Regions from separate parts of the Lysinibacillus sp. KU-BSD001 genome, predicted to be linked through region 2. Evidence: riboswitches for the same ligand, from Rfam matches in the RefSeq annotation. Region 2 holds a riboswitch; each other region holds the start of a gene.

The links. A riboswitch is a leader RNA that binds a small molecule or an ion and turns the genes downstream of it on or off. The one in region 2 is predicted to bind lysine.
Region 1: it holds a riboswitch for lysine, as region 2 does, so the genes downstream of both, AAGS61_RS06590 (aspartate kinase) here and AAGS61_RS14030 (amino acid permease) in region 2, are expected to answer to the same signal.
Region 3: it holds a riboswitch for lysine, as region 2 does, so the genes downstream of both, AAGS61_RS08170 (transporter substrate-binding domain-containing protein) here and AAGS61_RS14030 (amino acid permease) in region 2, are expected to answer to the same signal.

Annotation. Positions count from the first base shown of each region.
Region 1 covers NZ_JBDQZI010000003.1:257,303-267,555, forward strand. The annotation lists gene AAGS61_RS06570 (NCS1 family transporter) at 1-1,013, shown strand, start outside; gene AAGS61_RS06575 (hypothetical protein) at 1,030-1,236, shown strand; gene trxA (thioredoxin) at 1,990-2,304, shown strand; gene uvrC (excinuclease ABC subunit UvrC) at 2,383-4,173, shown strand; lysine riboswitch at 4,208-4,385, shown strand; gene AAGS61_RS06590 (aspartate kinase) at 4,471-5,685, shown strand; gene AAGS61_RS06595 (YslB family protein) at 5,825-6,241, opposite strand; gene AAGS61_RS06600 (succinate dehydrogenase cytochrome b558 subunit) at 6,511-7,128, shown strand; gene sdhA (succinate dehydrogenase flavoprotein subunit) at 7,193-8,938, shown strand; gene sdhB (succinate dehydrogenase iron-sulfur subunit) at 8,956-9,729, shown strand; gene AAGS61_RS06615 (acyl-CoA thioesterase) at 9,950-10,253, shown strand, end outside.
Region 2 covers NZ_JBDQZI010000009.1:131,722-141,974, reverse strand. The annotation lists gene AAGS61_RS14035 (hypothetical protein) at 25-705, opposite strand; gene AAGS61_RS14030 (amino acid permease) at 888-2,342, opposite strand; lysine riboswitch at 2,473-2,648, opposite strand; gene AAGS61_RS14025 (CynX/NimT family MFS transporter) at 2,789-3,994, shown strand; gene AAGS61_RS14020 (restriction endonuclease) at 4,053-4,607, shown strand; gene AAGS61_RS14015 (hypothetical protein) at 4,768-5,613, shown strand; gene cntE (staphylopine family metallophore export MFS transporter CntE) at 5,678-6,871, opposite strand; gene AAGS61_RS14005 (ABC transporter ATP-binding protein) at 6,868-7,680, opposite strand; gene AAGS61_RS14000 (ABC transporter ATP-binding protein) at 7,677-8,546, opposite strand; gene AAGS61_RS13995 (ABC transporter permease) at 8,558-9,364, opposite strand; gene nikB (nickel ABC transporter permease) at 9,361-10,253, opposite strand, start outside.
Region 3 covers NZ_JBDQZI010000004.1:193,714-203,966, reverse strand. The annotation lists gene AAGS61_RS08185 (HAMP domain-containing sensor histidine kinase) at 1-936, shown strand, start outside; gene AAGS61_RS08180 (2-oxoglutarate dehydrogenase E1 component) at 1,172-3,976, shown strand; gene odhB (2-oxoglutarate dehydrogenase complex dihydrolipoyllysine-residue succinyltransferase) at 4,075-5,319, shown strand; lysine riboswitch at 6,477-6,663, shown strand; gene AAGS61_RS08170 (transporter substrate-binding domain-containing protein) at 6,766-7,617, shown strand; gene AAGS61_RS08165 (amino acid ABC transporter permease) at 7,694-8,422, shown strand; gene AAGS61_RS08160 (amino acid ABC transporter ATP-binding protein) at 8,443-9,177, shown strand; gene AAGS61_RS08155 (DUF6501 family protein) at 9,475-9,672, shown strand; gene AAGS61_RS08150 (toxic anion resistance protein) at 9,748-10,253, opposite strand, start outside.

The sequences.
Region 1 (10,253 bases), on a different contig from region 2:
GCTTTGCTGATTTAGCAGCACCGATCATCATTTTAATTTCGTGTTGGATGTATATTACATTGGCTGATAACGCAACAGCTCAAGGAAAAGACATTTGGAGTTGGGTCGAGTCACCAGTCACGGGAGTAGCAGGCTTTACGGCGTTTATGGTAGTCGTCATGGCCAATATGGGCTTCTGGGCAACATTAGCAGCGGATATGCCTTCGTTATCTCGCTTCTTTAAAGCACCGAAAAATGAACGAAATTGGTTTAAACGCAATAAAACACAATTAATGGGTTCACTTATTATCATGCCAATTACAAATACGTTTATGGTAGCCATTGGTGCCATTTGTTATATGGCTGTATCAACTGCTGATCCGATTACAGCATTGCAATCCAGTGCAAACGGGATCGTTTTAGGGGTATTACTGTTAATGATTGTGTTAGCACAGTGGTCAACAAATACTTCTGCAAACGTTATTCCAGCAGCGACAGTTTTCTCCAATGTGGGCGGTCCGAAAGTTCCGTTCTGGGTAGGGGTTATCATTACAGGGATTATCGGGACAATTGTTCAACCTTGGAGTTTATTTGATATTTTAAATAGTGTTCTCTTAATTATTGGTGGCATTTTAACCGCAATTGTAGGGATTTTATTCGCTGATTATTATTTAATACGAAAGCGTCGGATCAATGTCCATGCACTGTACGAATTAGACGGACAGTTTAAATATTTTAAAGGATTTAATTTTGCTGGTTTAATTGCATGGGCTATTGGTGGCGGTGTTGCGAACATGTTTCCTACGTACTCATCACTGATTGGCTTCTTTTTAGGAGCAGCGGTCTATTATGTGCTTGCAAAATATTGGTGGTTTGTGAAGTATCCACAAAAGGAAATTAATAATCCGAGTGATGAGTTGTATTTAGGGATAACAGCAGGGAACGACTGGGAGATTGATAAAAAAGTGTATCAAGAGCCAGAACCGAACCTCGAATCAGAAACACTAAATCCACCTGTAGGGCAAGAACAATAGAAAGGAGTAGAGACCGATGTCATCGCATAGTGAAGTGTTACAAGAAATCGCGCAGCTGGATGTATTGTTAGCGCAAGGTTATAAGATGAAGTGCGTCTACGAAAATTTAAGTGGTACATTTATAGAATTACAATGCGAAGCCGATACGACTACGTTACAACTCTTAACAGCAGACGCCCGCAAATATCTTGCTGTGAAACTACGGGAAACGATGATTGCCTAATGAATAAGGTGATTGTTTGTTAAATGAATAATCAATAAATTATAAAGACTGTAGACAACTTTGATTTATTTTTAAAAAGCTGTATAAGTGTTTTATCATAGCCTCCGCGCTTTGCCACAGCCTACACAGGAGCTAAAACAGGCGTGGCCTGTTTGGATCTCCTGTTCCTGCTCCTGACGCTTGCGCTTTCGTCGCAAAGAAAATCTTGGCTCCTGTGGCGATGGCGCGCTACGGCAAAAGTGAATACTTCTCGATATACTAGAAAAACATTTCTCTTCTCTAAAAGAAATCATTTTCTTTCTATTGCAAGTATAATTGCCCAGCCTCTGCCGTGATGGATGAGAATTTTTCTTTATTTTTAGCAACTGATTATTGTATTCAACCAAGTGTGTTGATTAACAAAATATTTCCTTTATAGAAGCATTTTTTTAGAAAAACGTGATCAAAAATGACTTGCCAGTTGATTGAAGCGGAATCGGCGAGACTCCTACGGGAATAGCATGAGCTGAAGACCCCGCAGGAGCGAGGTACGAGCGACGAGGAGGCTGAGGCCATGCCCGTGGAAAGCGAGCCGAATGGAGCGGAAATCAACGTTTCACACGACTCTATAAAGGTAAATCAACACGCTTGTTAAGATAATAATATCCTTATGGACATTTTGCCAAAACGTTTTAGTTAGAGCAGAATAATTCCAATTTATAAAATGAACATGCTATACTACAAGCATATGTATTATGAAGGAGGCTATTTAAAATGGCAATTGTACAAGGTACAGATTCAAACTTTCAACAAGAAATCGCTGAGGGCGTAGTGTTAGTAGACTTCTGGGCTGCTTGGTGCGGACCATGTAAAATGATCGCTCCAGTGTTAGAAGAAGTAGACGCTGAAATCGGTAACGAAGTGAAAATCGTAAAAGTAGATGTGGATAATAACCAAGGAACTGCTGGTGAATATGGCATTATGTCAATCCCATCATTATTATTATTCGTTGATGGCGAATTAAAAGCAAAAACTGCTGGCTTTATGCCAAAAGAAGCGTTAATTGATTTCATTAACGACAACAAATAATCATAATAACTATACAAGTCGAGTACAAACACGTGCTCGGCTTTTTTTCATGCATTATAATAGGCAGTAGGTGATGATATGAATGATTTAATTAAAAATAAGTTAGCGATTCTTCCGGATGAGCCAGGCTGTTATATTATGAAAGATCGTCAAGGAACGATTATTTATGTCGGCAAGGCAAAAAAATTAAAAAATCGTGTACGCTCTTATTTTAATGGCTCTCATGATGGAAAAACAGCTCGTCTTGTCAGTGAAATTGAAGACTTTGAATACATGGTAACAACCTCTGAGCTTGAAGCTTTAATACTAGAGCTAAATCTGATTAAGTTACACGACCCAAAATATAATATCCGGCTGACAGATGATAAAACATATCCCTATATCAAAATTACAAACGAAAAATATCCACGTATTATTACAACACGTAAAATCAAAAAAGATAAGGCTCGTTATTTTGGTCCTTATCCTAATGCTTTTGCAGCGAACGAAACACGGAAAATGCTAGACCGTATTTACCCGCTCCGAAAATGTGCACAGTTACCAAGCCAAGTGTGCTTGTATTATCATATGGGGCAGTGTCTTGCGCCTTGTGTCAAGGATATCGACAAAAAAGTGTACGACGAAATGATCGAGGACATTTCCAAATTTTTAAATGGCGGCTATGAAGAGGTCAAAAAAGATTTGGAAGTAAAAATGCTTGAAGCGGCAGAAAAGCTTGAGTTCGAGCGAGCAAAAGAGCTACGCGATCAAATCGCCCATATTGAAACGGTTATGCAAAAGCAAAAAATTATTTCGGATGATTTATCAAATCGCGATGTATTTGGTTATGCAGTGGAAAAAGGGTGGATGTGTGTACAAGTATTTTTTGTGCGTCAAGGAAAATTAATTGAACGTGACGTATCGATTTTCCCTGTGTATCGTGATCCGGAAGATGAATTCTTAACGTTTGTTGGGCGATTTTATGAATCGCCGCAACATTTAAAGCCGAAAGAGATTTTTATTCCCCATACAATTGATGGAACACTCCTTGAACAGGTATTAGATGTTAAAGTGATGACGCCAAAGCGTGGACAGAAAAAAGAACTTGTGGAGATGGCGACAAAAAATGCGCAAATTGCCATTCATGAGAAGTTTCAATTGATCGAAAGACAAGAAGAACGAACGATTGGTGCATGTGAGGCATTAGGGGATGCATTAAATATTTCAACGCCTCTCCGAATTGAAGCGTTTGACAATAGTCATATGCACGGCGCTGACCCTGTTTCGGCAATGGTTGTATTTATTGATGGGAAACCAGCGAAAAAGGAATATCGCAAATATAAAACGAAAGAAGCAGCAAAGCATGATGATTACGGGGCGATGGAGGAAGTGATTCGGCGCCGGTATATACGTGTACTGAAAGAACATTTACCTTTACCGGATTTAATTATCGTCGACGGTGGAAAAGGACAAATGGAAGTAGCGCGTAGTGTATTACAAAATGAGCTTGGCTTAGTCATTCCGATTGCGGGACTTGCAAAAGATGAAAAGCACAATACATCACAGTTATTATTTGGTGATCCACCTGTATCGGTTGACATGAAACGGACGAGTGATGGCTTTTATTTATTGCAGCGTATTCAAGATGAGGTTCATCGTTTTGCTATTACATTTCTTCGTCAACAACACCAGACAAATGCAATTCAATCCGTGCTGGATCATATAGAAGGTATCGGTCCAAAGCGAAAGCAACAACTGCTAAAACACTTTGGGTCAGTGAAAAAAGTACGTGAGGCAAGTATCGATCAATTAATGGAAGCGGGCATGCCGAAAGCACAAGCAACTAACATTTTTCAGTATTTTCAAAATGAAGCGTTGAAAAAACAGTAGGCGTATGCTACGCTTACAACATAAATTCATATTGAGTAAAGGTAGAGGCGCGGGTTTCAAAAGTATCGCTTGTGAGGAGGAACAACTCCAGTGAGCAAGTGTGAAAGGGGAAGCCGCCGAAGTGACTAACCGTTGTTTCCGATTAGTTGCTGGTTTGGCATTTAAAAAATGTCAAACTGTCAGAATGTACATTCTGGAGAGCTATCTCAAGCAAACTTTTTCGTTATAATCGTTTACTGAGGCGGCTTTTCATATTAGTGAAAAGCCGCCTTTTTGTATAAGAAAGGGTGTGGACAAATGAGCAGTATTGTTATGAAATTTGGTGGACCAGCTGTTGCAACGCCAGAGAAAATGCAAGCAATTGCAAGGCGGGCAATAGAAGAACAAGGGAAAGGATTACATGTGGTGATCGTCATTTCACCAATGGCAACCATTCGCCGCGAGTTGCAGGCATACGCAGCAGAGCTTTCAGATAATCCAGTAAAACGTGAGCAGGATGTTTTATTAGCAGCAGAGGCACAAATGACGAGTGCGTTGTTATCCATTGCCATTACGGAACAAGGTGGTAAAGCCGTATCACTTGCAGGATGGCAAACAGGAGTTGCAACGGATAGCTTACATAATAATGCACGTATTGAAGCAGTGAAGACTCAGCGCATTTACAAACATTTTGAGCAAGGGGAAATTGTCGTGATTGCAGGCTCCCAAGGTGTAGATAGCCATGAAAATATAACGACATTTGGCAAAGGTGGTTCAGAAACAACGGCTGTAGCGGTTGCCGCCGCGATTAATGCGGAACGTGTAGATATGTATACAACTGTAGATGGTATTTATACCGCTGACCCTCACATTGTCCCCAATGCCAAAAAATTAAAAGAGTTATCATATGATGAAATGTTGGAATTAGCCAATTTAGGGGCAATGATTATTCATCCACGAGCAGTAGAGCTAGCGAAAAAATATAACATACCAGTAGTTGTTCGCTCCAGTACAGTGAATGTGGAAGGGACATTGTTAAAGGAGGAAGTGGAGATGGAGAAAAATTTAGTTGTGCGCGGCATTGCCTATGAGTCAGATATTATTCGATTAACAGTTGGCTATGATTCATATGAGGAAGCATCGTTAGCTGATATTTTTACCGTACTAGCGAACAATGGCATTAATGTCGATATTATTGTACAGGCTGTCATTGATAAGGTAAAACCAACAATCTCATTCTCGATTGAAAAAGAACAATTTGCAGAAAGCTTACGCGTATTAGAATCTAGTAAGCTATCACTTGGTTTTAGCTTTGCGGATTTTGAAGTAGGGTTAGCGAAAGTATCGATTGTTGGATCGGGTATGGTATCTCATCCAGGTATAGCAGCTCGTATGTTTACGCGACTGAGCAGAGAAGGAATTGACGTAAAAATGGTCAGTACTTCTGAAATTAAAGTGTCAGTCGTTGTACCGCAAGAAGATATGATAAGGGCAGCCAATGCATTACACGAGGAATTTAATTTAACTATATAATAGAAGATAGCTACAAAATTGACAGAAAATTCCCTCATTTTGTAGCTATTTTAATGATAAAATAGGGAGTTTCTTCTATATTAATATGACATATATTTCCGATTAGATTTGATACTTGTAGTATGTTCGCTAATTTAAGTTATTTAATCGGCTCTTTTAAGTCCCATTTCAGATTAAATGTCACAGTCCCGTGCTTAATATTTTTTTCCTCATAACATTCTGTTAAATAGCCGTTTAGTTTTTGTGTTTGTTCCGCTAAGAAACCAGCCTCGATTCGAAAACAGCGCTCTTCGAATTTTAAAATATCTGCATCCCCGATTAGAAGAAATATGGCGAAATCTTTCCCTTCTTTTTCAAGCGATAATGATCCCCAACCAGCTTGTTCAAAAAAGCTTGCTGCTTCTGCCATTGAAAAGAGGGGGAATTTCCGAGCGAGCTCTTTACCAGCCCAATAAAGAACCTCTTCTTCGTGTTTTCCTAAAACAGAACGCAATATATTATCGCGAATTAATTCATAGCCGAAAGTTGGAATCGTTTTCATATTGCTATCATTCATTTCCAAAACCCCTATCTTAAATTTTCTTATTTTTTAGACTAATTATTAAGTGAATAAATTAATAATAGAAAAATTGTACTTAAGCCAGCTAAAATTAACTTTATTCGTATGTGCTAAATGATGCAGAGTGCCTTGACGCTTGTATGGCGAGGGAGTACAATGGACATGTCATAATATTGTACCATGATGAAATACGCAGTCAATGTGTTACAAATTACAAAGTGTTGACAATTAAATGCGTGTTTTAAGTACTAAGGGGGGTAACAATCTTGTCGAAAGATCGTGAGTTTTTATGGCGCCGGTTACACTCGCTACTTGGGGTTATTCCAGTAGGTTTGTTCTTGGTGTTCCACTTATCACTGAACTTCACTGCAGTTGGTGGTGAAGAAGCTTACAATAATGCTACAGGAGCTATGGAATTAGTTCCACACTCATTATTGTTATTAATGGAATGGGTGATTATTTATATCCCATTATTGTTCCATGCATTCTACGGAATCTACATTGCATTTACTGCAACGAATAACACAAAACGCTTTGGCACATTCCGTAACTGGGCGTTCCGTATTCAACGTATCACTGGTATTTTCTTAGTTATTTTCATTGCATGGCATATTTTCCAAACACGTGTTCAAAAGGCATTTGGAGCTGAAGTTAACTGGGATATGATGGCTGAAATCGCGGACAACCCTGCGATGTTAGTATTCTATATCGTAGGTATCTTGTCTGCTACATTCCACTTAGCAAACGGTTTATGGTCGTTCTTAGTAAGCTGGGGTATTACGCAATCTCCATCATCTCAAAAAGTCGTTACTTACATTTCAATGATTTTCTTCGTTCTTTTATCAATCATGGGTGTAGTAGCAATCGTATCATTTGCAATTTAGTAGCTGAACTAGAGAAAAGCTATATATTAAACTTTTAGCAATGTTAGAGGAGTGAGAATCAATCATGGCAAAGAGCAAAGTAATTGTTGTCGGTGGCGGTCTTGCAGGCTTGATGGCAACGATTAAAGCTGCTGAAATTGGCACTGAAGTTGAATTATTCTCATTAGTTCCGGTAAAACGCTCACACTCTGTATGTGCGCAGGGCGGAATTAATGGTGCAGTTAATACAAAAGGTGAAGGGGATTCTCCGTGGATCCACTTTGACGATACAGTGTATGGTGGGGACTTCTTAGCAAACCAACCACCAGTTAAGGGAATGTGTGATGCAGCTCCTGGTATTATCCACTTAATGGATCGTATGGGTGTTATGTTCAACCGTACGCCAGAAGGACTACTTGACTTCCGACGTTTCGGTGGTACATTAATGCACCGTACAGCATTCTCAGGTGCAACAACTGGTCAACAGTTATTATATGCATTAGATGAGCAAGCTCGTGCTCACGAAGTAGCAGGTTTAGTAACAAAGTATGAGCACTGGGAGTTCCTTGGTGCAGTACTTGATGACGAAGGTGTATGCCGTGGTATCGTAGCACAAGATTTAAGAACGGAAGAAATCCGTGCATTCCGTGGCGATGCAGTAATCATGGCTACTGGTGGTCCTGGTATTATCTTCGGTAAAACAACAAACTCTGTTATCAACACTGGTTCTGCAGCATCTATCGTGTATCAACAAGGTGCATCTTATGCAAACGGTGAAATGATTCAAATTCACCCAACAGCGATTCCTGGTGACGACAAAAACCGTCTAATGTCAGAATCGGCTCGTGGTGAAGGTGGTCGTGTATGGACGTATAAAGATGGTAAGCCATGGTACTTCTTAGAAGAAAAGTACCCAGCTTATGGTAACTTAGTACCACGTGATATCGCAACACGTGAAATTTTCGACGTATGTGTAAACCAAAAGCTTGGTATCAACGGCGAAAACATGGTATACCTAGATCTTTCACACAAAGATCCACATGAATTGGATATTAAACTTGGCGGTATTATCGAGATTTACGAGAAATTCGTAGGGGATGACCCACGTAAATTACCAATGAAAATCTTCCCAGCAGTTCACTACTCAATGGGTGGCTTATGGGTTGACTACGATCAAATGACAGAAATCCCAGGTCTATTTGCAGCTGGTGAGTGTGATTACTCACAACACGGTGCGAACCGTCTTGGTGCGAACTCATTACTTTCAGCGATTTACGGTGGTATGGTTGCAGGACCAAACGCTGTTAAATACATCAAAGGCCTTAAAAAGCATGCAGAAGACTTACCAGAGTCAATTTATGAAGCACGCGTAAAAGAAGAAACTGAGAAATGGGAAGCAATTCTGAAGATGGACGGAACAGAAAATGCTTACCTTCTACACAAAGAGCTTGGTGAGTGGATGACAGACAACATGACAGTAGTACGTCATAATGACCGTCTAGAAAAAACTTACGAAAAGCTTACTGAGTTACAACAACGTTGGGAAAATATCAATATCAATGATACTCAAAAATGGTCTAACCAAGGTGCTCACTTCACACGTCAGTTAAAGAATATGTTATACCTTGCTAAAGTTATGACAAAAGGTGCTTTACTACGTGACGAATCTCGTGGTGCTCACTACAAACCAGAGTTCCCAGAACGTGATGATGAGAACTTCTTAAAAACAACTATGGCTAAATTCGACCCAGCAACGGGCGAGCCAATCATTTCATATCAAGAGGTAGACGTTTCGTTAATTCCACCACGTAAACGTGACTACTCAGCGTAAGGGGAGGAGACTTAAACATGGAGACAGCTAACACTGGCAGAATGGTAGATGTTGAGATCCTTCGTCAAGATACTGAAAACGGTTCAACTCGATGGGAGAAATTCCGCGTACCTTACCGTCACGGTATGAACGTAATCTCAATTTTAATGGAGATCCAAAAGAACCCTGTCACTGCAGATGGTAAAAAGACAACGCCTGTAGCATGGGATATGAACTGTCTTGAAGAAGTTTGTGGTGCATGTTCAATGATTATTAACGGTCGTCCACAACAATCTTGTTCTGCATTAGTAGATAAATTAACTCAACCAATTCGTTTAGAACCAATGGCGACTTTCCCAATAGTACGTGACTTACAGGTTGACCGTAGCCGTATGTTCAACGCACTTAAGAAAGTAAAAGCATGGGTGCCAATCGATGGTACGTATGATTTAGGTGAAGGTCCACGTATGCCTGAACGCAAACGTCAATGGGCTTATGAATTATCTAAATGTATGACTTGTGGTGTATGTATGGAAGCATGTCCGAACGTATCTGAAAAAGCTGATTTCATCGGCCCAGCACCATTATCACAAGTACGTTTATTCAATACACATCCAACAGGAGCAATGAACAAAGACGAGCGCCTAGCTGCAATTATGGGCGACGGTGGTCTTGCGAACTGTGGTAACTCACAAAACTGTGTAGCGGCTTGTCCTAAAGGGATTCCTTTAACAACATCTATCGCTGCATTAAACCGTGCAGCTACAGTACAAATGTTCAAGAACTTCTTCGGTTCAGACCACATGGTTTAATACACAAAAAACTGCTTAGAGGACAACCTTCTAAGCAGTTTTTTTGTTTGTTGTACTATACTTTAACCTATGCCGCTTCAAATAAGGCTGTGTTCAAAACTTTTATATGGTAAATCCAATGAAGCGAATAATATCTTCTTCTGTTTTATTTCATGTTATAATGAATGGGTATTCATTCTTTGGGATGGGATGAAAGAACAGATAAAGGGGAGGATGTATCATGAAGGCAAAATATATTGAAGATTTACAAACATGGGCAAGTGAATTTGAATTTTCGGTTGAAGTACAAGTGCGATTTTCTGAAACGGATATGTTTGGGCATGTGAATAACACCGTTGTGTTTACATATTTAGAATTTGCGCGTATTGAATATTTAAAGGCAATGGGTTTAATGGGCAAAGAAGGCGATATTCCAGTTGTTGCGGATCTTCAATGTGACTACGTACGACAAATGTATTTCGATGAAAAAATTAAAGTATATGTAAAAATAGCGCAGATCGGATCGAGTTCTGTAGACATTCATT
Region 2 (10,253 bases):
GTTTTCTAGGTTGTTTTCTGTATTTTATGACAAAATTCGCCTTACTTCATTTTTAAATAATGTAAAGACCTCTCCTGTTTTACCATAATAACTTAAGCTACGGCAAGCAAATACTTTTATTTTTCGCTCATTCGTAACAAATAGCTCTGCAAATGCCCCTACGTCTTCAAGGTCTTGCACTTTTTCAATATGCGCATAGTGGTCGATGAGTGAATCAGCAAATCGTTGGCGGAACTGCCGTAACGCATCTGCGCCATGTAAAATTAGTACCTTCGGCTGGAATTCCGCTAATACTTGACCGAATACATCGTATCCTTTTTCATAGTCCTCCGATAAAACCTTGCTATACTCTTTTAAATGTTTAGCAGATTCCGCCATGAGTGCTGTGATCGTTGTATTGACAGCTCTTTCACCACATTCCTCTTTTAGCCAGTGCATAAAAGCCGCAATGCCCTTATTTTCACGCGACTGCATCTGCTCACCATAAATCAGCTCAAAAAGCGTTGCATCAACAAGTGCTTCCATATACTCAAATTGTTGAAACTCACCACTTACTTCAAGCTTTGGATGTGGAAAAGCGCCCACTACAAAGACACGGGATTTATAGGGGTTACCATCTACTAAAAAAGGTCGAAAAGCAACACCGTTATTATTCGAGCTAATCCATTCATTCATTTTTCGTTGAAATCCAATTGATACACTCATTTCTTCACCCTCTTAACGTTATGTAATATCTGTTACTAGTAGAAAAAACTCACTATATATCATTCTATATTTTTTCAAAAAGTTAGTATTCATTATAACAGGTTCTTACAATCATAAAAGTAGCGAGATACTCTATTTTACATAACAAAACGGCTCGCCATATGGGAGCCGTTTCTATGTCATTAATAATCTAAATCACACTTTTCTAGTGGGACGATTTTTGTTTTATGTTTCATTTTATAACCTAACCATAACAACGCAAATAGTGGAAGTCCGATGTACGATACTAATACACCGTACCAGTCAATCGTACCGCCTGTGAAAGCTGTATAGTTTTGACCAATAATGACAATCATACAGACAACAAAAGCAAATAGCGGACCAAATGGATACCATGGTGATACGTAAGGTAAATCTTTAAGATCGCGCCCTTGCGCAACATACGCTTTACGGAAACGATAGTGACTAATCGCAATCCCTACCCATGCAATAAAGCCCGACATCCCCGATGCGTTCAATAACCAAATATACACTACACCATCCCCAAAGAATGATGCTAAAAACGATAGAGAGCCAATCGCTAATGTTGCGAGCAACGCATAAATTGGAATGCCACGTGTGTTCACTTTTGCAAAGAATTTTGGTGCCTTTCCGTCAACAGCTAATTGATATAGCATACGGCTTGCAGCATACAGACCCGAGTTACCTGCTGACAGCATCGCCGTTAAAATAATCGCATTCATCACAGAAGCAGCAAATGCCACCCCTAATTGGTCGAACACAATCGTAAATGGACTCATCGCAATATCATCCGATAATAGACGCGTATCTGTATATGGAATTAATAAACCAATCGCACCAATGGCAAAAATATAGAATAATAAAATACGCCAAAACACAGAACGAACTGCTTTTGGGATATTTTTTCCTGGATCATCTGTTTCACCAGCAGTTACACCTAGCATTTCTGTGCCCTGGAATGAGAAACCTGCTGCTAAGAAAATACCAAACATCGCCATAAAGCCACCATTAAACGGCGCTTCCTCTACAAAGAAATTAGATAACCCAACTGGATCATTGCCACCTAAAATACCAAAAATCATTAAGAAGCTGACAATGATAAAAATAATAACAGTCGCTACTTTAATCATAGCAAACCAGTATTCACTCTCACCATACGCTTTAACAGATAATAAGTTAAACGATAATACAACCACAATAAATAAAACTGTCCACAGGAGCGAAGAACTATCTGGGAACCAGTATTTCATAATAATAGATACAGCGGCAATTTCAGCGGCAATCGTAATCGCCCAGTTATACCAATAGTTCCAACCTAGCGCAAAGCCAAATGCTGGGTCAACAAAACGCGTTGCATACGTACTAAACGAACCAGATGTTGGCATAAAAGCAGCCATTTCTCCAAGACTCGTCATTAAGAAATACACCATCACGCCGATTAGCGCATAGGCAAGTAGTGCACCACCAGGGCCAGCAGCTGAGATAGCCGAACCAGATGCTAAAAATAGCCCTGTTCCAATTGTACCGCCTAACGAAATCATGGTGATATGACGACTTTTTAGGCTACGCTTCAGCTCAGACTTATTGCCAAGCTGATCAATTTGAATATTACTCATACATATAAAACTCCTCATTTTTTTTGTTGATTGTATTTCGGTTTCGAGGCTTGAGCATTTAAAAAATTTATTTTTCAAACAAAAAACCGCCATAAAAAGTTATGACGGTATCCGAAATACCTCATCAACTTGAAACGATAGCTCACCCACGCAAAACGCGGCAGTTCTGTCCCTTTTCGAGTACAGCCCCAGCATAGTACCTGAAGAGCGATACTATACTTCGGCAACTGTTCCTTTCATAAAGCTTCACGGATTCTCCCAATCTCAGCTATACTAGTCATAACAGTCGCGACCTCTACCCCACTTTTCACATGAGGCAAAAAATATTAAATTAGAATATGTACATGAGTCTAACATAGCATTTTTTTGTTATCAATCGTTTCGGTACTTTTCTTTATTTTCCAACATTTCAAAACAGTCAAACATTATTTTAAGGAGTTTTCATCATGGCGAAGTCATCTAACTACCAAAGCAAAAAAATACAATTAAATCGGAAAGTCATTCTATTTTCTTTATCCATTATTCTATTTGCAATGACCCTTCGAACACCACTTACCGTTGTAGGACCCATTACATCATTCATTCGGGACGGATTAGGCATTTCAAATGTGCTTGCCGGCTTCTTAACGACTATTCCATTACTCGCATTCGCGGTTGTTTCACCTTTCGCACCAAGGATTGCGCAACGTTTCGGCATGGAATGGACGCTATTCTATTCGCTCTTACTATTAGTAGCTGGGATTGTTTTACGCTCACTTGGCACAACCTCTCTTTTACTACTAGGAACAGTACTGATTGGGATCGCGATTTCATTTGGTAATGTACTTATTCCAAGCTTCTTTAAAATGCGTTACCCACTGCATATCGGGATTTTAACGGGGATTTATACGGTTTCGATGAATTTATCAAGTGGTTTTGCCGCAGGAATTAGCTATTCTGTTGCGACAGCGACAAACTGGCAAATGGCTTTAGGGATTGCCATTCTTGCTGCCATTATTGGCATCATTTTTTGGATTCCACAGCTTCGCGAGGAAAAGGTGGCATTAACAGGCTCTACATCGAAAGGAAATGGTTGGGGGATGCTGATCCGTTCTCCGATTGCATTAGCAGTTATGGTTGCGATGGGGATGCAATCATTTCTGTTTTATACAATGGCGGCATGGATTCCAGAAATTTATATCGCACAAGGCATTGATGCAAATCATGCAGGATGGCTTATTTCCATTATGCAGTTTGGTCAAATTCCTATGACCTTTTTAACACCGATTGTAGCCGCAAAAATGACAAATCAACGCCCGATTGTACTTATGTTTTCTGCCTTTTATTTGCTCGGCTTTACGGGCGTGTTAATGGAATGGACAAACTATGCCTTTCTTTGGATGATCTTTTTAGGCTTCGCAGGTGGTGCATCGTTTAGTTTATCGATGATGTTCTTTACCCTTCGTACTACAACGGCTTACGAAGCGGCTGAACTTTCAGGGTTTGCGCAATCGATTGGTTACTTACTAGCAGCCATCGGTCCGACATGTTTCGGGCTGCTTCACGATGTAACTGACAACTGGTTCGTGCCGAATATTATTTTCATTGTGATAGCCATTTCTTTAGCAGTTGCGGCATATATTGCAAGTAGCAACCGAACGATTCACGATTAATACAAACATACGTACTCATTTATGATATAATCATTCATTATATCTAAAGGAGAAAAGTATGTTTCGGAAACGTCGAAAAAAGAAGAAAAAACGCATTCCACTCATGCGGTTGCTGCCATTTTTAATAGCGGGAGGCATCGGCTGGTACTATATAGAAACCGTTAAAGGATTTGGTGTCGGTGTTGGTGCATATGCATTATTATGGCTCGGTTTGAAAACGTGGCTACGCTCACATGAATCCTCACGCTTACGTAAAGCCGGCATTGCAGAAGTCGATCAAATGACGGGCGAAGCATTCGAGCGTTTCCTTGGCGAGTTATTTAAACGCCGTGGTTTTAAAGTATCGTATACGGCGACAAGTGGTGACTATGGCGCGGATTTAGTTTTAAAAGATGGGAAAGATGTCATCGTCGTCCAAGCAAAGCGCTATTCAAGCTCCGTCGGCGTCAAAGCCGTGCAAGAAATTATCGGTGCCATTAAAATGTATAATGCAACAGAAGCATGGGTTGTCACAAATAGTTACTTTACAAAACAGGCGGTGAAGCTGGCCAATATTAATGACGTCTACTTAATCGACCGTAAAAAGCTAATCGACATGATTTTGGATAAATAATAAAAAGTAGTATCTCTTAAATAGAGGTACTGCTTTTTCATTTGTCGGAAAGAAACATACGACCGCCCTCCCTCAAGCAAAATATTACAACTTTTCGCAAAGACGTATTAATATTGACATTCGTATCAATACTAGTTTGTAAAATTTGAGGAGGATTTCAATGGGGCTAACAATACGAATGGACTATGCGATTAATCTTCTTCGCACAGCAGAATATGCAGAAGCAAAAATCGTGTTTAATCAACTATTAAAAATATATACGTCACAGGCACAAACAGAAAATAGTGGTCTTTGTTTATATCAGCTCGCTACGATTGCTTATATGCGCGGGGAAATGCAACAGTTTCAGACTCTTTTTACTCGCTACGAGAAACGAATTCATGAGACAAGCCAACCACAGCTACAAGCACATTATTCTATACTGAGAGGTCTTACACAACTAGCCGACCAAAATTATGAACAAGCGATTCAAGCGTTTACAAATGCTTTACCAATTGCAGAACAGTCTAAATTAGCAGATGAAAAAATAATCGCCTTACTACATATTCAAAAATGTCATATTGCCTTGCAGCATTTCGAACCGTCACTTGAAATGAGTGATACTTACTGGGAAAAATACGCCGATATCATTACATTCGCGCCTGTATTACATCTCTATTACATGTTAAACCGAGCAGAGACGCTTCTAGCACTGCATCGTCTTAAAGAAACAAATGCGCTTCTCCAAAAATGCGAACAGCAGGCCGACTTAGGAAGTATGCCAAAAGAACATATAAAGACACTTGTACTACGTGCCTATTACTATATGGAAAAAAAGGAACTTAACTATGCCATGGATGCTTTGCAGCAAGCACTAATCGTCGCAAAAGAAATAGAGGATATGCAGCTGTTACATGAACTGTACGAGGCACTCGTAAAAAATTGTGAAATGCGAGGTAAAACAAAACTTGCCCTGCAATTTGCGAAAAAGCAGTTACAGCTGCAACAGGAACTTGTAAAGAAATGAACTTGTACACCTTTCTTCCCCATACGTACATACGGGGAAGATTGCATGTACTAGCATAATGCTATTAATTAATCGAGACTTGTTTAATATTAGCGTTCACTTTTTGTGCCGTAAAATTATAAAGTAACGCCACAACACCAAGTAACGAGCACGTCGCAAACATCATTTCGTATGAAACGAATTGTACGATAAAGCCCATGACCATACCGCCCATTGAAAAGCCTAAGTCATACGAAGCTAAAAATAGCCCTAATAAAATATGACGTTGTGCATCTGGTACAACAAATGAAATATATGTCGTTAATGTCGGGTATAGCATGGCGGTAGCAATACCATTAAAAATGGCGCTAATATAAATAAACGAACCAATCATCGGCAACAAGGCTAGTAAACTCGTCCCAATAATAGAGCTTACTAAAACAAGCGCAATAAATTTCGGATGCCACTTGCCATCTGACGGAATGTGCTTACGGAAAAAGAAGCGGCTTCCTACAACAACGATTGCTTGTAAAAATAAATAAAGTGCGGCATTCCCCGTTCCTGTTGTGACAAAATAGAGCGGTAAAAAGGCGGTAATTGCCCCAAAAATACTGGCACCGATTAACATGACACCTGAAGACACAACAAGTCCGTTATGTTGCCGCGCTACCTTCATCGCCGCAAACATTTCCTTAAACGTAAACGACGCATTGTCCTTTTTTGTTTTTGGGAGTGGTGATTTGATGAAAAACAGGAGCGGGAAAAAAGCTAAAGCCGCTACTAATAATAACAACCACATCATGTCCCCCTGATACCATAAAAACAGCGCTAATGCTGGACCATATAGCCCTGGTAATACCGTTGATAACGAATACATCGCCATCCCTTGTCCGCGGTCCTCGTCCCGCAGTACTTCCGTAATCCCAATTTGCATCGCCATCGAGAAAAATGCTGTTACAAAACCTTGTAAAATACGGACAGCATATAAGCTATCGACACCTAACCATATGTATAATAATAAAGCACCGGCATGACCAACTAATAACCATTTCATAATGGTGAATACGCTATGCTTAGCAACCATTTGCCCTGCCCACGGACGTAAAACCATACAAATGAACATATACATGCCCATCATAATCCCAATTTCCGCTTCTGGCATCCCATGGTCCTTCGCCTGTAATGGGAAAATAACGGTTAACACGGAATTGGCTGTAAAGTAAAACATCGCAAGCCCATACATTTGAAGCATGCTAATGGATAACGGGCTTTTCTTCACGATACGCGACCTCCCACCTCTGCTAAATAATTGTGAATACAGTCAATGGATAATTGAGCATTGAGCAAAGCCTTACTTGCTTCATGTTGGACAGAAGCTAAATCACAAGCCGCTACTTGCTCCACAATTTGTCCTTGATGCATAATCGCTACTTCATCGGCAAATAATTTCACCGCATGTAGATCATGTGTAATAAAAAAGTATGTTAAACGAAGCTCTTGTTGTAATCGTTTCAGTAGCTGTAAAATACTAATTTGCACTAAAATATCTAAGCTATTAATGGATTCATCCAACACAATGAGCTTTGGCTTTGTCGAAATGGCACGTGCAATCGTAATACGCTGTAATTGCCCGCCGCTAAATTGATGCGGATATTTCAGCATATCCTCTTTTTTTAGCCCGACCATCTCAAGCAATTCACCGACGATTTGCTCGATCTCAGCTTTTGTTAACTTTTGATGCACACAAAGTGGTTCAGCAATAATATCTCGGATTTTCATTTTCGGATTTACGGCACTATGGCAATCTTGAAACACCACCTGTAACGCATGTTGCAGGAAGCGACGTTCACTGCTAGTTGCTTGGTGAATATCTATATGTTGGAAATAAATCGATCCACTATCAGGCTTTTCAATACCTAATAGCATTTTGCCAAGCGTACTTTTCCCTGAGCCACTTTGTCCAACTAATGCAAAGCAACAGCCTTCTTCAATTGTCAGCGATACATCCTTTACTGCTTGAATGTGGTGTGGCTTTTTAAATAAGGCTTTTTTAGTATAGCATTTTGACACTTGCTCAATTGTAATCACGCGCTTCCCTCCATTCGAACCCAATGACCTGGATCACATTGCATTAATTCACCTGTAATTTCTTCATCAAAACGGTCGATTAAATCCGCTAATTGACTATGCTCATCTCGTGCTGCAACAAGTCGTTGCGAGTAACGGTGACGTGGATGCTGTAAAATATGGCTAGTTGGTCCCTTTTCTACAATAACCCCGTGACGCATCACAATAATTTCCTCAGCTAAATTAGCAATGACACCTAAATCATGTGAGACAATGAGCATGGACATCTCTGTCGTAGCATGTAATTGTTTTAACTCTTTTAAAATTTCAAGCTGTGTCGTCGTATCAAGTGCTGTCGTCGGCTCATCCGCTAATAATAGAGACGGATTTAAACTCGCCGCAATCGCAATCATGACACGCTGCAGCATACCCCCGCTCAACTCATGTGGATATTTCTTTAATATATTTTCATCAAATAATTGAAACCTTTTCAGCTGCTCCTTTGCATGCGCAGTCGCCTGTTTTTTTGTTATTTTTCGATGTGCTTGAATTGTCTCTGTAAAATGTTCACCAATCGTAACAATGGGATTAAACATCGCCATCGGATTTTGCATAATGAGTGCCATTTCGTTCCCGCGTAGTTTCCGCATTTCTTTTTCAGACAGCTCAACTAAAGACATGCCATTAAAAGAAAGGTTGCCTGTTACTGTTCGTTTTTCGCGAAATAATTGCATAATCGTTGTACATAATACAGATTTTCCACTGCCACTTTCCCCGATAATACCGACTACCTTTCCTTTCGGTATAGAGAAGCTGATGTTGTGCAGCACATGCTTTTCGACATGACCATTTCGCAATGTAACATTTAAATTTTCAACGGCTAACATGTTCAGCCCTCCTATGTCGTTTTCGGATCGAGTACGTCTCGTAGTGCATCCCCAAAAGCATTAAAAATAAGGACCGTAATCGAAATCATTATCCCCGGAATGAGCATCAATTCGGGCTTTGTCAGTAAGTATGTCTTACTTTCGCTAATCATCATGCCCCATTCAGCAGTTGGTGCTGTCACACCTAGCCCTAAGAAGGACAATTCCGAGATCATTAAAATGGTTGAGCCTAATCCAATGAATTTCAGCAAGAGCATTTGTGGGAAGACGAACGGTAAAATATGTCGCACAACAATCTTCCATTTCGATACACCGCAAATACGGGCATACGTGACATAATCTGTTTCCTTTAAACTCACGACCATATTACGAATAATGCGCGCAAAGCCGACCCATGTGACCAGTACAATCGCAATGAGTAAATTTTTCATGCCAGCACCTAATGCCCCGACAATGACTAACGCAAAAATAAAATTCGGAATAGCCAGCAAAATATCACAAATCCGCATAAGAAGCATATCTAGCCAGCCCCCTATAAAGCCCGCCGTTAACCCAACGACCATACTAATCACAAGTGTTGCCACTAACACAACAAAAGCAATGGATAGGGAAACCCGAGCCCCCTCGATTAGCCGTGACAATACACAGCGCCCTAAATGATCGGTGCCTAATGGATACTGCGCTGAAAAGCCTTGCAACTTCATGGCTATATTCGGTGCATGTGGATCATTTGGCATTAACCACGGCGCAAAAATCGCTACTAAAAATAAAACGCCTACTAAAAAACTACTCATATAAAGTGCCCATTTTTTGTTCACGAAGCATCCTCCTTTATACGAATACGCGGATCAATCCACGCACACACCAAATCAGCCATAAAATTAATCACGATATAGAAGAAACCAATGATAAAAATAAATGCCTGTAAAACGTAATAATCACGCGCTATGATCGCTTCTACAATAAAACGACCCATACCTGGGATCGTAAAAACAATCTCGACAATTGCTGCTCCGCCTAGCAGTACACCGATCGTCATGGCGAGTGACGTAATTAATGGTGTGAGCGTCCCTTTAAAAATATGACGACGAATAATAATATGCTCTGGTACTCCACGCGCTCGCGCAAATGTCACAAATGGCTGATCCATTTGCTCAATCATGCTCGTCCGAATCATGCGTACATAATACGGGACAACCCCTAGCGCCAGCGTTAAAGCAGGTAAGATCATCGTATCTACTGTTCCCCAGCCCATTAACGGTAATAAATCGAGCTTTAATGCCACCGTATAAACTAACACAAAGGCTAACCAAAAGCTCGGCATCGAAGCAATCGAGAAAATCGTTAAGCGCGTCATGCGGTCAAACCAAGAATCGCGCTTGACAGCACTGATGATTCCAATTGGTACACATAGCAACAAAATAAAAAGAAAGGCAACAACCGCTAGCTGCATCGTCACACTAAAACGGCTAAATAGTTCTTCACTTACCGCATTATTCGTCATAAAGGATGTCCCAAAATTAAACTGAATAGCACCTGATAGCCATTGTACGTACTGCGTGAACATAGGCTGATTTAGCCCATGTTCCTCACGTACTTGTTCCATCGCCTCTTCGGTTACAGGCAATTGATTAGCTTGAAAATATGCCTCTATTGGATCAACGGGCATCACACGTACTAAGAAGAAGGCAATGATTGTGATCCCCC
Region 3 (10,253 bases), on a different contig from region 2:
CCATTAACAGCGTTTCAATCCATCATGAGGTATATAGTCACAACGATGCTCATGATGGGGATAGGGGCAGTATTGTTAGCGGCGATTATTAGTTATTATGCATCCAATGTGCTCATTAGGCCACTGCGCCAGCTACGTAATTCGATGATAGCTGTGAAGGAGCAAGGTTTTGAAACACAGGTTGATTTTGAGTATGATGCGAAAGACGAAATAGGCGATTTACTCAGGATTTATGAATCGATGCTCCATGAGTTGAAAATTTCGTTTAACAGGCAACAGCAATTTATATCGAATGCGTCGCACGAGCTAAGAACCCCTATTCAATCGATGGAAGGGCATTTATCGTTAATGAAACGCTGGGGAAAAAATGACCCTGACGTATTAGAGGAGTCACTCGATACAACATTAAATGAATTGGCACGTATGAAACAGATTATGGAAGAACTGCTTCAGCTTGCTCGAAAGGAATCAATAGCAGAAAATGCTAGTACAGATGTAGAAGCTGTCGTTCGGCAAGTATCGACAGAATTGCAGTTTATTTATGAAGAAGTAATGTTTGATACAAGTGTTGTAGGACAGCCTAAGCATGCAGCGATATCGAATGAGGCATTGTTACAAATTATACGAAACCTATATGAGAATAGTATTCGGTATAATGAAAATGTACCCTATATTAAAACAATGATTCATTATGAAAACGATCGTGTTTATATTGAAATTTCTGATAATGGCATTGGCATTGCGGAAGAACATCTGCCCTATATATTTGATCGCTTTTACCGTGTGGATGATGCGCGCGTGCATGTAGAAGGTAGTACAGGGCTAGGTTTGAGTATTACAAAAATGCTGATTGATAAGTATGGAGGAGAAATTGAAGTGCATAGTCAAATGGGAAAAGGTACCGTATTTTTATTGCGCTTAACCATAAAAATGTAACAAATTGTACAAATTTTTTTTGTTTTTGTATTGTTCGCGAAAAAAATTGCTTATTTTGCTAAAAAGAGTTGTATTTTTTGTGAAGAGTAGTAAGATTGAGATGGAAAAAACGTTCTTGTGTGCAAAGTATTATGAATAATTTTATAATGGCACATAGAATGGTAAAATATTATACAGATTTATTTTAATTAATAAATGGAACTGCCGATAAGGCACAAGTTGGAGGTAATTTTTCATGTCGAACAATGTATACTCTGCAGGTTCCCCTTGGTCAGCATTTGCTGGTCCAAACTTAGGTTATGTTTTAGAGCAATATGACCTATACCTGCAGTCTCCTGAAGAAGTAGAGGCAGAATTAGTCGCGCTATTCCAAAGTTATGGTGCACCACAAGTAGAAGGTGTTGATGTAGCTGTTCAAGCAACTAGTGTAGCACAAGGTGACTATCGTAAAGTATTAGCAGCAGTACGCTTAGCTGATGCGATTCGTAGTTATGGGCATTTAGCAGCAGATCTTTACCCATTAAAAGACCGCAAACTAGATACTTCTCGTATTGATGAAAGCGCATACGGGTTATCAGCAGCTGATTTAGCTGAAATCCCAGCGAGTGTTTTCTTTAAAGAAGTACCTGCTGGTGTGAAAAACGGGAAAGAGGCTATCGACTTCTTAAAGTCTGTATATACAGATAAAATTGCATTTGAATACAATCAAGTATCAAATGATGAAGAGCGTGCTTGGATTCAGTCACAAATCGAATCAGGTGCATTAAAGGCAGCACTTTCAAATGATGAGAAAAAAGCGATTCTTGAACGTTTAACACGTGTTGAAAACTTTGAAAAGTTTATTCATAAAACATTTGTAGGCCAAAAACGCTTCTCTGGAGAAGGTTTAGATACACAAATTATCTTATTAGACGAAATTTTAAAAACAGTCGAACAAGACAAGTTAGAAAATGTTCGTATCGGTATGGCACACCGTGGTCGTTTAAATGTATTAACACACATTTTAAACAAACCATACGACATGATGTTCTCTGATTTTGCGCACGTTTCAAATGATTTATTCTTACCAGAAGATGGTCGTTTAGAAATTACAAAAGGTTGGACAGGGGACGTAAAATACCATATGGGTGCATCTTACACTCGTGACTCTGGTATGAATGTGAAATTAGCTTACAACCCATCACACTTAGAAGTAGCAGCACCAGTAGTATTAGGTACAACTCGTGCAGCTCAAGATGATACAACAAAACCAGGGGCAGTGGAGTTCAAACCACAAAAAGCTTTAGGTATTATTATCCATGGTGACGCTGCATTCCCAGGACAAGGGATTGTAACAGAAACATTAAACTTTGCGAAAACAGAAGGGTTCACTACTGGTGGTACAGTTCACATTATCGCAAACAACATGATTGGTTTCACGACAGAACATTATGATTCACGTTCTTCTGTGTATTCTTCTGACCCTGCAAAAGGCTATGAAGTACCAGTCGTTCATGTGAACGCAGATGCACCAGAAGCAGTAGCACAAGTAGGTCGCTTCGCTGCCGCGTACCGTCAAAAGTTCGGGAAAGATATCGTAGTTGATTTAATTGGTTATCGCCGTTACGGTCACAACGAAACAGATGACCCAACAGTAACAAACCCAGATACTTACAAATTAGTAGCGAAACATGATGTAATCCGTGTATTATACGGTACGGAGCTTGCGAACGCAGGTTTAGTAACGACGGATGAGATTCAAGCATTAGATGCGAAAATTTATGCGGAAATGCAAGCTGCTTATGATCATGTAAAAGCAATGGCTGAAAAAGACGAGCATGCTCATCTTGAAATGCCGGAAGAAGTGAAAGTTTCATTCCCTCAAATCGATACAGCGGTTGGTGTAGAGCGTTTAGAGAAAATTAATGAAGAATTACTTCAATTTGAAGCAGGTTTTGAGCCACAAAACAAGCTTGGTAAAATTTTAGAAAAACGCCGTGAAGCTTTCGCGACAGAAAAAATCGATTGGGGTCATGCGGAAACATTAGCATTTGCGACAATTATCCAAGATGGTCACCCAGTTCGCTTTACTGGTCAAGACGCACAGCGTGGTACGTTCTCACAACGTCACTTAGTATTACACGATAAAAACAATGGTCAGTTATTTACACCATTGCACCATATTTCAGGTGCGAACGCATCCTTTACAGTGCACAACTCACCGCTTACTGAAGCTGGTGTTGTAGGCTTTGAATATGGATATAACCTTGAAAACCCTAACGTATTATCGATTTGGGAAGCACAATTTGGTGACTTTGCAAACATGGCACAAGTAATGTTTGATAACTTTATTTCAGCTGCTCGCTCGAAATGGGGTCAAAAATCAGGGTTAGTGATGCTATTACCACACGGATATGAAGGGCAAGGTCCTGAGCACTCTTCAAGCCGTATGGAGCGTTTCTTACAGTTATCAGCTGAGAACAACTGGTTCGTAGTAGATTGCTCTAATGCAGCAAACTACTATCACTTATTACGTCGCCAAGCTACAATGCTAGGCACGGAAGGTGTACGCCCATTAGTTGTTGTTTCACCAAAATCTTTACTTCGTCATCCACTTGCAGCAGCGTCAGCTGAAGAGTTAGCAAATGGCAAATTCCGCGAAGTAATCGAACAACCAACAACGGGTAAAAATGTAGAAGCAGTTGAAAAAATCTTACTTGCTACTGGTAAAGTAACGATTGACCTTGCAGATCGCGTAAAAGATGGTGAAGGCTTCGACCACTTACACATCGTACGTGTAGAACAGCTTTACCCATTCCCAGCGGATCAAGTGAAAGAAATCATTGCTCGTTATCCAAATGCAAAAGAAATCGTATGGGTACAAGAAGAGCCGAAGAACCAAGGTTCTTGGAACTATGTGCTGGAACATTTATATGAATTAGCTGAAGGTAAAAAAGTTCGTTATGTAGGTCGTCCTGCAATGAGCTCAACTTCTGAAGGCGATGCAGATTCACATAAAACAGCTCAAGCTGCATTAGTAGCGGAAGCTGTATCAAAATAATATAATAAATTTTGTGAATAATGGGCTACTTCCCGAAGTAGCCCGACCATTTGCTTTATACTAAAACAGCAAATGGTATATCAAAGGAGGATATTAAAGTGGCTGAAATCAAAGTCCCTGAACTAGCAGAATCTATTACAGAAGGTACAATTGCCCAGTGGGTGAAAAAAGTTGGAGATCGCGTAGAAAAAGGCGAATTCATCGTAGAATTAGAAACAGATAAAGTAAACGCTGAAATCATCTCTGAAGAAGCAGGGGTATTAAAACAAATTTTAGCTGAAGAAGGCGATACAGTACTTGTAGGTCAAGTAATCGCAGTAGTAGAAGCAGGCGAAGGTGCAGCACCAGCACCAGAAGCACCAGTAGCTGAAGCAGCACCGGCACCAGAAGCACCAAAAGCGGCAGCACCAGCACCAACACCAGTTGTGGAAGAAACTTCAGGTGAGCGCGTAGTAGCTTCTCCAGCAGCTCGTAAATTAGCGCGTGAAAAAGGCATCGATTTAGCTGCTATCTCACCAGTAGATCCACAAGGACGTGTACGTGTACAAGACGTAGCAGCACATGGCACTGCACCAGTGGCTTCTGTAGCAGCAGCACCAGTGGCAACAACAGGTCCAGTGATTTTCACACCTGCAGCTGAGACAGACCGTGTAACAATTGAGAAAATGTCTCGTCGTCGTCAAACAATCGCAAAACGTTTATTAGAAGTGAAACAATCAACAGCGATGTTAACGACTTTCAACGAAATCGACATGACAAACATCATGGCATTACGTAAACGTAAACAAGAGCAATTCGTAAAAGATAACGACATCAAACTTGGTTTCATGTCATTCTTCACAAAAGCGGTTGTAGCAGCACTTAAGAAATATCCTTATGTAAATGCACAAATCGTTGGTGACGAAATTCACTTAAATAACTTCTTTGATATCGGTGTAGCTGTATCAACGGAAGAAGGTTTAGTAGTACCAGTTGTACGCGATGCAAATGCGAAAAACTTCGCGCAAATCGAAAAAGATATCGCAGAGTTAGCAGGAAAAGCACGTGACAAAAAATTAGGCTTAAACGACATGGCTGGTGGTTCATTTACAATCACTAACGGTGGTGTATTCGGTTCATTAATGTCAACACCAATCATGAACGGTACACAAGCTGGTATCCTTGGTATGCACTCAATCGTAAACCGTCCAGTAGCTGTAAACGGTGAAGTTCAAATCCGTCCAATGATGTACGTGGCACTTTCTTATGACCACCGTATCATCGATGGTAAAGATTCTGTAGGCTTCTTAAAAACAGTTAAAGAGTTAATTGAGAACCCAGAAGATTTATTATTAAATTCATAATAAATACAATGAAAGCCTCTAACAAATTTTGTTAGAGGCTTTTTGTATTTTGATATCGTATCATCAGATTGAAAAATAAATGAGAATAATGCAATTTGTTATATTGGTGGTTCATCACCGTAACTTGGGGTTGATTTCCGTTCCAAATTCATTTGCGACGAAAGCGGAGCGTCAGGAGCAGCTGGGCGCTTTCCGGGGGGCGTCCGATGAGCCGCTTCCCTCGCTACGCTCAGTCCAGGGTCTCATCTAGGACGCTAATCCCCCAGGAAAATAATCTGTTCCGCAGTGAAGGGAACAGATTATTTCTGCATCGAAAGGCGTAGCCGTCAGATGCACTCGCCCAGCTTCCACTCCAATCAATAAACACTTTATTTCATCAATTCGTAATGAACAAAAAATACAAAAATAGTAAAAAGTATTGAATAGAATAAGCATTGTGACCTTTATACTTCACCACAGTACGTTTCCGTTGTGAAGTAAAGCTTGGCTTCTATGACAATAGTACGCTATAGCAAAAAATGAATACTTCTTCATCATAATCTGTGTTCCACCTATAGCAAACAATTTATGTAGAAGTAGGTAGCACATGGAACGGAGAGCGGTGACTCCAGCGGGAATTGCATGAGCTGAAGGCCCCGCAGGCAATTTATTTGCGCCTAAGCGTGCGCGACAGGAGCAGTGAGGGACGATAAAAGAGCGAAGGCTAAAATCGTCACGTCCTGTGCCAACGCCTTCGTGACCAACATCGTGTTGGCCCGAGGAGACTGAAGCCATGCCCGCGGAAAGCATCCGCTCGGAGTGGAGTGTGCCATGTATATAAGGCAACCCCGACTTTTGATGATGAACCATATTGGTGAAGACGATTATTCAATTAACCGTATAGTTATATAAGCAGTGAAAAGAGGAAGTAGCGCAGTTGGTCATACAGAATTGTGAGCTAATCATATATTTTTATGTATTAGTCGAGATTATCGAGACATTAGTCCTGTTATAAGATTTTACTGAGATGTGAATCAAACACTTGAATTAAATGGAAATATACGTAAAATTAAGCGTTTTTGAGTATATTTATTCATGTGTCAGAAAAATGAATATTGACACAAAAATTAGAATGTTGTAATATTCTATTATCAATTTAATAATCAAACCTCACAATCTCGTGAGGTAGAGGCGCGGTATTTATTAGTTTTTCATAGAGTTTAGAGCGAACGATGAAATGAAAGAGAAGGAAATATCGCCGAAGTGTGTTTGTAGGCTCACTACGATACACTGGGTTTGCAATGAATAATTGCAGGACTGTCTTGTTTGATTCTTCCCGTTCATTCAAGGTGTGCTATCTCAATATGGGAAACTAGAGGATATGGGCTAATAATAATTAAGCGACCTTACGTTCTTCTAAGGTCGCTTTATTTATTGCCTAAACTATCAGAAAAAGGAGAGAATTGTATGAAAAAGAAGCTAGTAGTACTAATGGCTGCAATGATGACTATGTTAGTTCTTGCAGCATGTGGATCTGATGACGGTAAAACAGGCTCATCGTCAGACACGAATGAAAAAGAAGAAAGCAATGTATTACGTATTGGAATGGAAGCGGGCTATGCACCATTTAACTGGACTCAAATGGATGATTCGAACGGTGCAGTGAAAATTGATGGTTCAAACGAATATGCAGGCGGTTATGATATAGAAATCGCTAAAAAGGTAGCCGCAGAGCTTGGAAAAGAGTTAGTCATTGTGAAAACGGAGTGGGATGGTTTAGTACCAGCACTTCAATCAGGTGTAGTAGATGCGATTATTGCAGGCATGAGTCCAACAACAGAGCGTAAAGAGTCAATTGATTTCACAGAAAACTACTATACTTCTGATTTTGTTATGGTAGTAAAAAAGGGTGGCGCTTATGAAAAGGCTAAAACATTAGCTGATTTTACGGGAGCAAAAATTACAGCACAATTAAATACAACAAACTACGATGTAATCGACCAAATTCCAGGCGTGAAAAAAGAAGTAGCGATGGATAATTTCCCGGCAATGCGTGTAGCAGTTGAAACAGGTGTAGTTGATGGTTATGTAGCAGAGCGTCCAGAAGCAATTTCTGCCGCAGCAGCAAATAGCAACTTCACTTATACGGAACTGGAAGAAGGCTTTGAAGTGTCTGAAGAGCAAGTATCAGTAGCAATCGGAGTTCGTAAAGGTGATTCAAACAAAGATAAAATGAACGAAATTTTAACAGGCATCTCAGAAGAGGAACGCCAAACATTAATGGAAGCAGCGATTGCAAATCAACCAGCACAACAATAATAAATGCAACTAGCCGCACAAATTTTGGCGGCTAGTTTATTTAAAAGACAGTGATACGGCTGTTAGGAGGATTTTTATGAGTTTAGAGACCATTCTCTCAATATTACAAAATAACTGGCCAATGTTTTTACGTGGTGCGTACATGACATTAGCTATCGCAATTATTAGTACAATTATTGGTGCTCTGATCGGATTTTTTATCGGTATTATGCACACCATTCCAGTGCGTAAGCGTTCAATTAAAAGTGTAGTACTAAAAGTGTTTAACTTTCTCTTAACGGTTTATGTGGAAGTATTCCGTGGCACACCAATGATTGTACAGGCGATGGTTGTATTTTACGGCCTTTATGCATACGGAATTGAATTAGACCGCTTTGTAGCAGCGCTTGTAGTTGTCGGTTTAAATACAGGTGCTTATATGGCCGAGATTGTACGCGGTGGTATCGTATCCGTCGATAAAGGGCAATATGAGGCAGCTCAAGCGATTGGTATGAATCACTTCCAAATTATGATTTATGTTGTGTTACCACAAGTAGCCCGCAACATTTTACCTGCTACAGGTAACCAATTAGTCATGAATATTAAAGATACGGCTGTACTAAATGTAATCAGTGTAACGGAGCTATTTTTCCAGACAAAATCCGTTGCAGGTGCGAATTTTAAATTTGCGGAAAGCTTCTTTATCGCAAGTTGTATTTATTTAATTATGACATTTACTGCTACACGCTTACTCCGTTGGATGGAGCGTAAATTAGATGGTCCGAATTCTTATAAAGTCGAACAAACGACAACAAAAGAAAATTAATTAGATAAGGGGCATCAATTATGGAAACTGTAATCGAAATTAAACATTTAAGTAAGTCATTTGGTCAGCATGAAGTGTTAAAAGACGTAAACTTCAATGTGCGTAAAGGTGAGGTTGTTTGTTTAATCGGTTCTTCTGGATCGGGTAAATCAACATTATTACGTTGTATTAATTTACTTGAAAAGCCAAGTGGTGGCGAAATTATTTATAAAGGGGAAAATATTTTAGATGACAAGCATGATATTGAAAAATATCGTACACATTTAGGAATGGTGTTTCAACAATTTAATCTATTTAATAATTTAGATGTGCTTGGTAACTGCATTGTCGGTCAGCAGAAAGTGTTAAAGCGCTCTAAAGCAGAAGCTACGGAGAAAGCATTAAAATACTTAAACATCGTCGGGATGGATAAATACAAACATGCAAAACCTCGTCAATTATCAGGGGGGCAAAAGCAACGTGTTGCGATTGCTCGAGCATTAGCAATGGACCCCGATGTGATGCTGTTTGATGAGCCAACATCTGCACTCGATCCAGAAATGGTAGGGGAAGTATTAAAAGTAATGCGTATGCTTGCGGATGAAGGGAATACAATGCTCATCGTTACACATGAAATGGAATTTGCTCGTGAAGTATCTGACCGAATTGTCTTTATGGACAAAGGGGTGATTGTAGAAGAAGGGCATCCAGATCAAGTACTCGTCAATCCACAGCATGAACGGACAAAAGAATTTTTAAAGCGTACATTAAAGTGAAAAAAATCGACAAGGCGTAAGCTTGTCGATTTTCATTATTTACGAGAATTCCATTCTGATATGAGTATAAATATAATAGCAAATGCAAATGCAATAGCGAAAAACCATGCAGGGATATTACCAAATGCCATAAAAATCACCTCTACTCTCTAGTGTAGCATGTTAGAAGTTTCTCGGTATAGTAAAAGTGCAATATTTTTACTGAATTACACGTTTCAGTACACAATCAGCTAAAAATCGTTTAAAATAAACTATAGATGTTAGAGAAGATTTCTCTATAAAAAGCGAGGTATCATAATGTTACATTTAAATTGGAAAGACGCACCAACGATTCGTACAGTAAAATGTGTACACACAAATGCATCAAAGTATTTAGTATCAAATGTATTAACAGTTGGTAAAGAATACGAAGTGAAAAATGAAACAGAAGAATTCATTTTCGTTATCGATAACACAGGAAAAGTTGGCGGTTATTACAAAGAGTATTTTGAATAAAAGAGAAAAGCCGGTTCGCATGCGGAATGTGAACCGGCTTTTAGTTGGTAGAACGCTAAATAATGATACTTTATATTATATAAGAGTAGATTCGGTTTGTTTCCGTTTTTCGTTAGCCACTGCTTGGACACGTAGCGTTTCTTCCAAGTCTTGCAGTAGTTTAAGCTGTGTTTCTTTAAAGTGGTCGACCGCTTCATGTGTAATACCTGTACCTGACCGCTTTATGTCTTTAGATGTAATACTCGCCATTTTTGCATTTTTACGCATTAATTCGTCGGAAGCTTTTAGGAGTCTTTCCTGTGCAGCATTTGCCCGGCGTTGCTGATTCATGCTAAGAAGCATAGATATTTGCGATTGCCAAAGGGGGATTGTAGACATAACCGACGTTTGAATTTTATCAATGAGCATTTGATGTGTCTGTTGAATCATCCGAATTTGCGGAGCAGACTGAATGGCGATTTCACGAGAAATTTCTAAATCATATATGCGGCGATCCATCCATTCCAACCGCATATACCAATCTTGCAATTCTTGTTGGACCATAGGATTTTCACTTGTACTGGCTGTTTGCTGCATAGCAG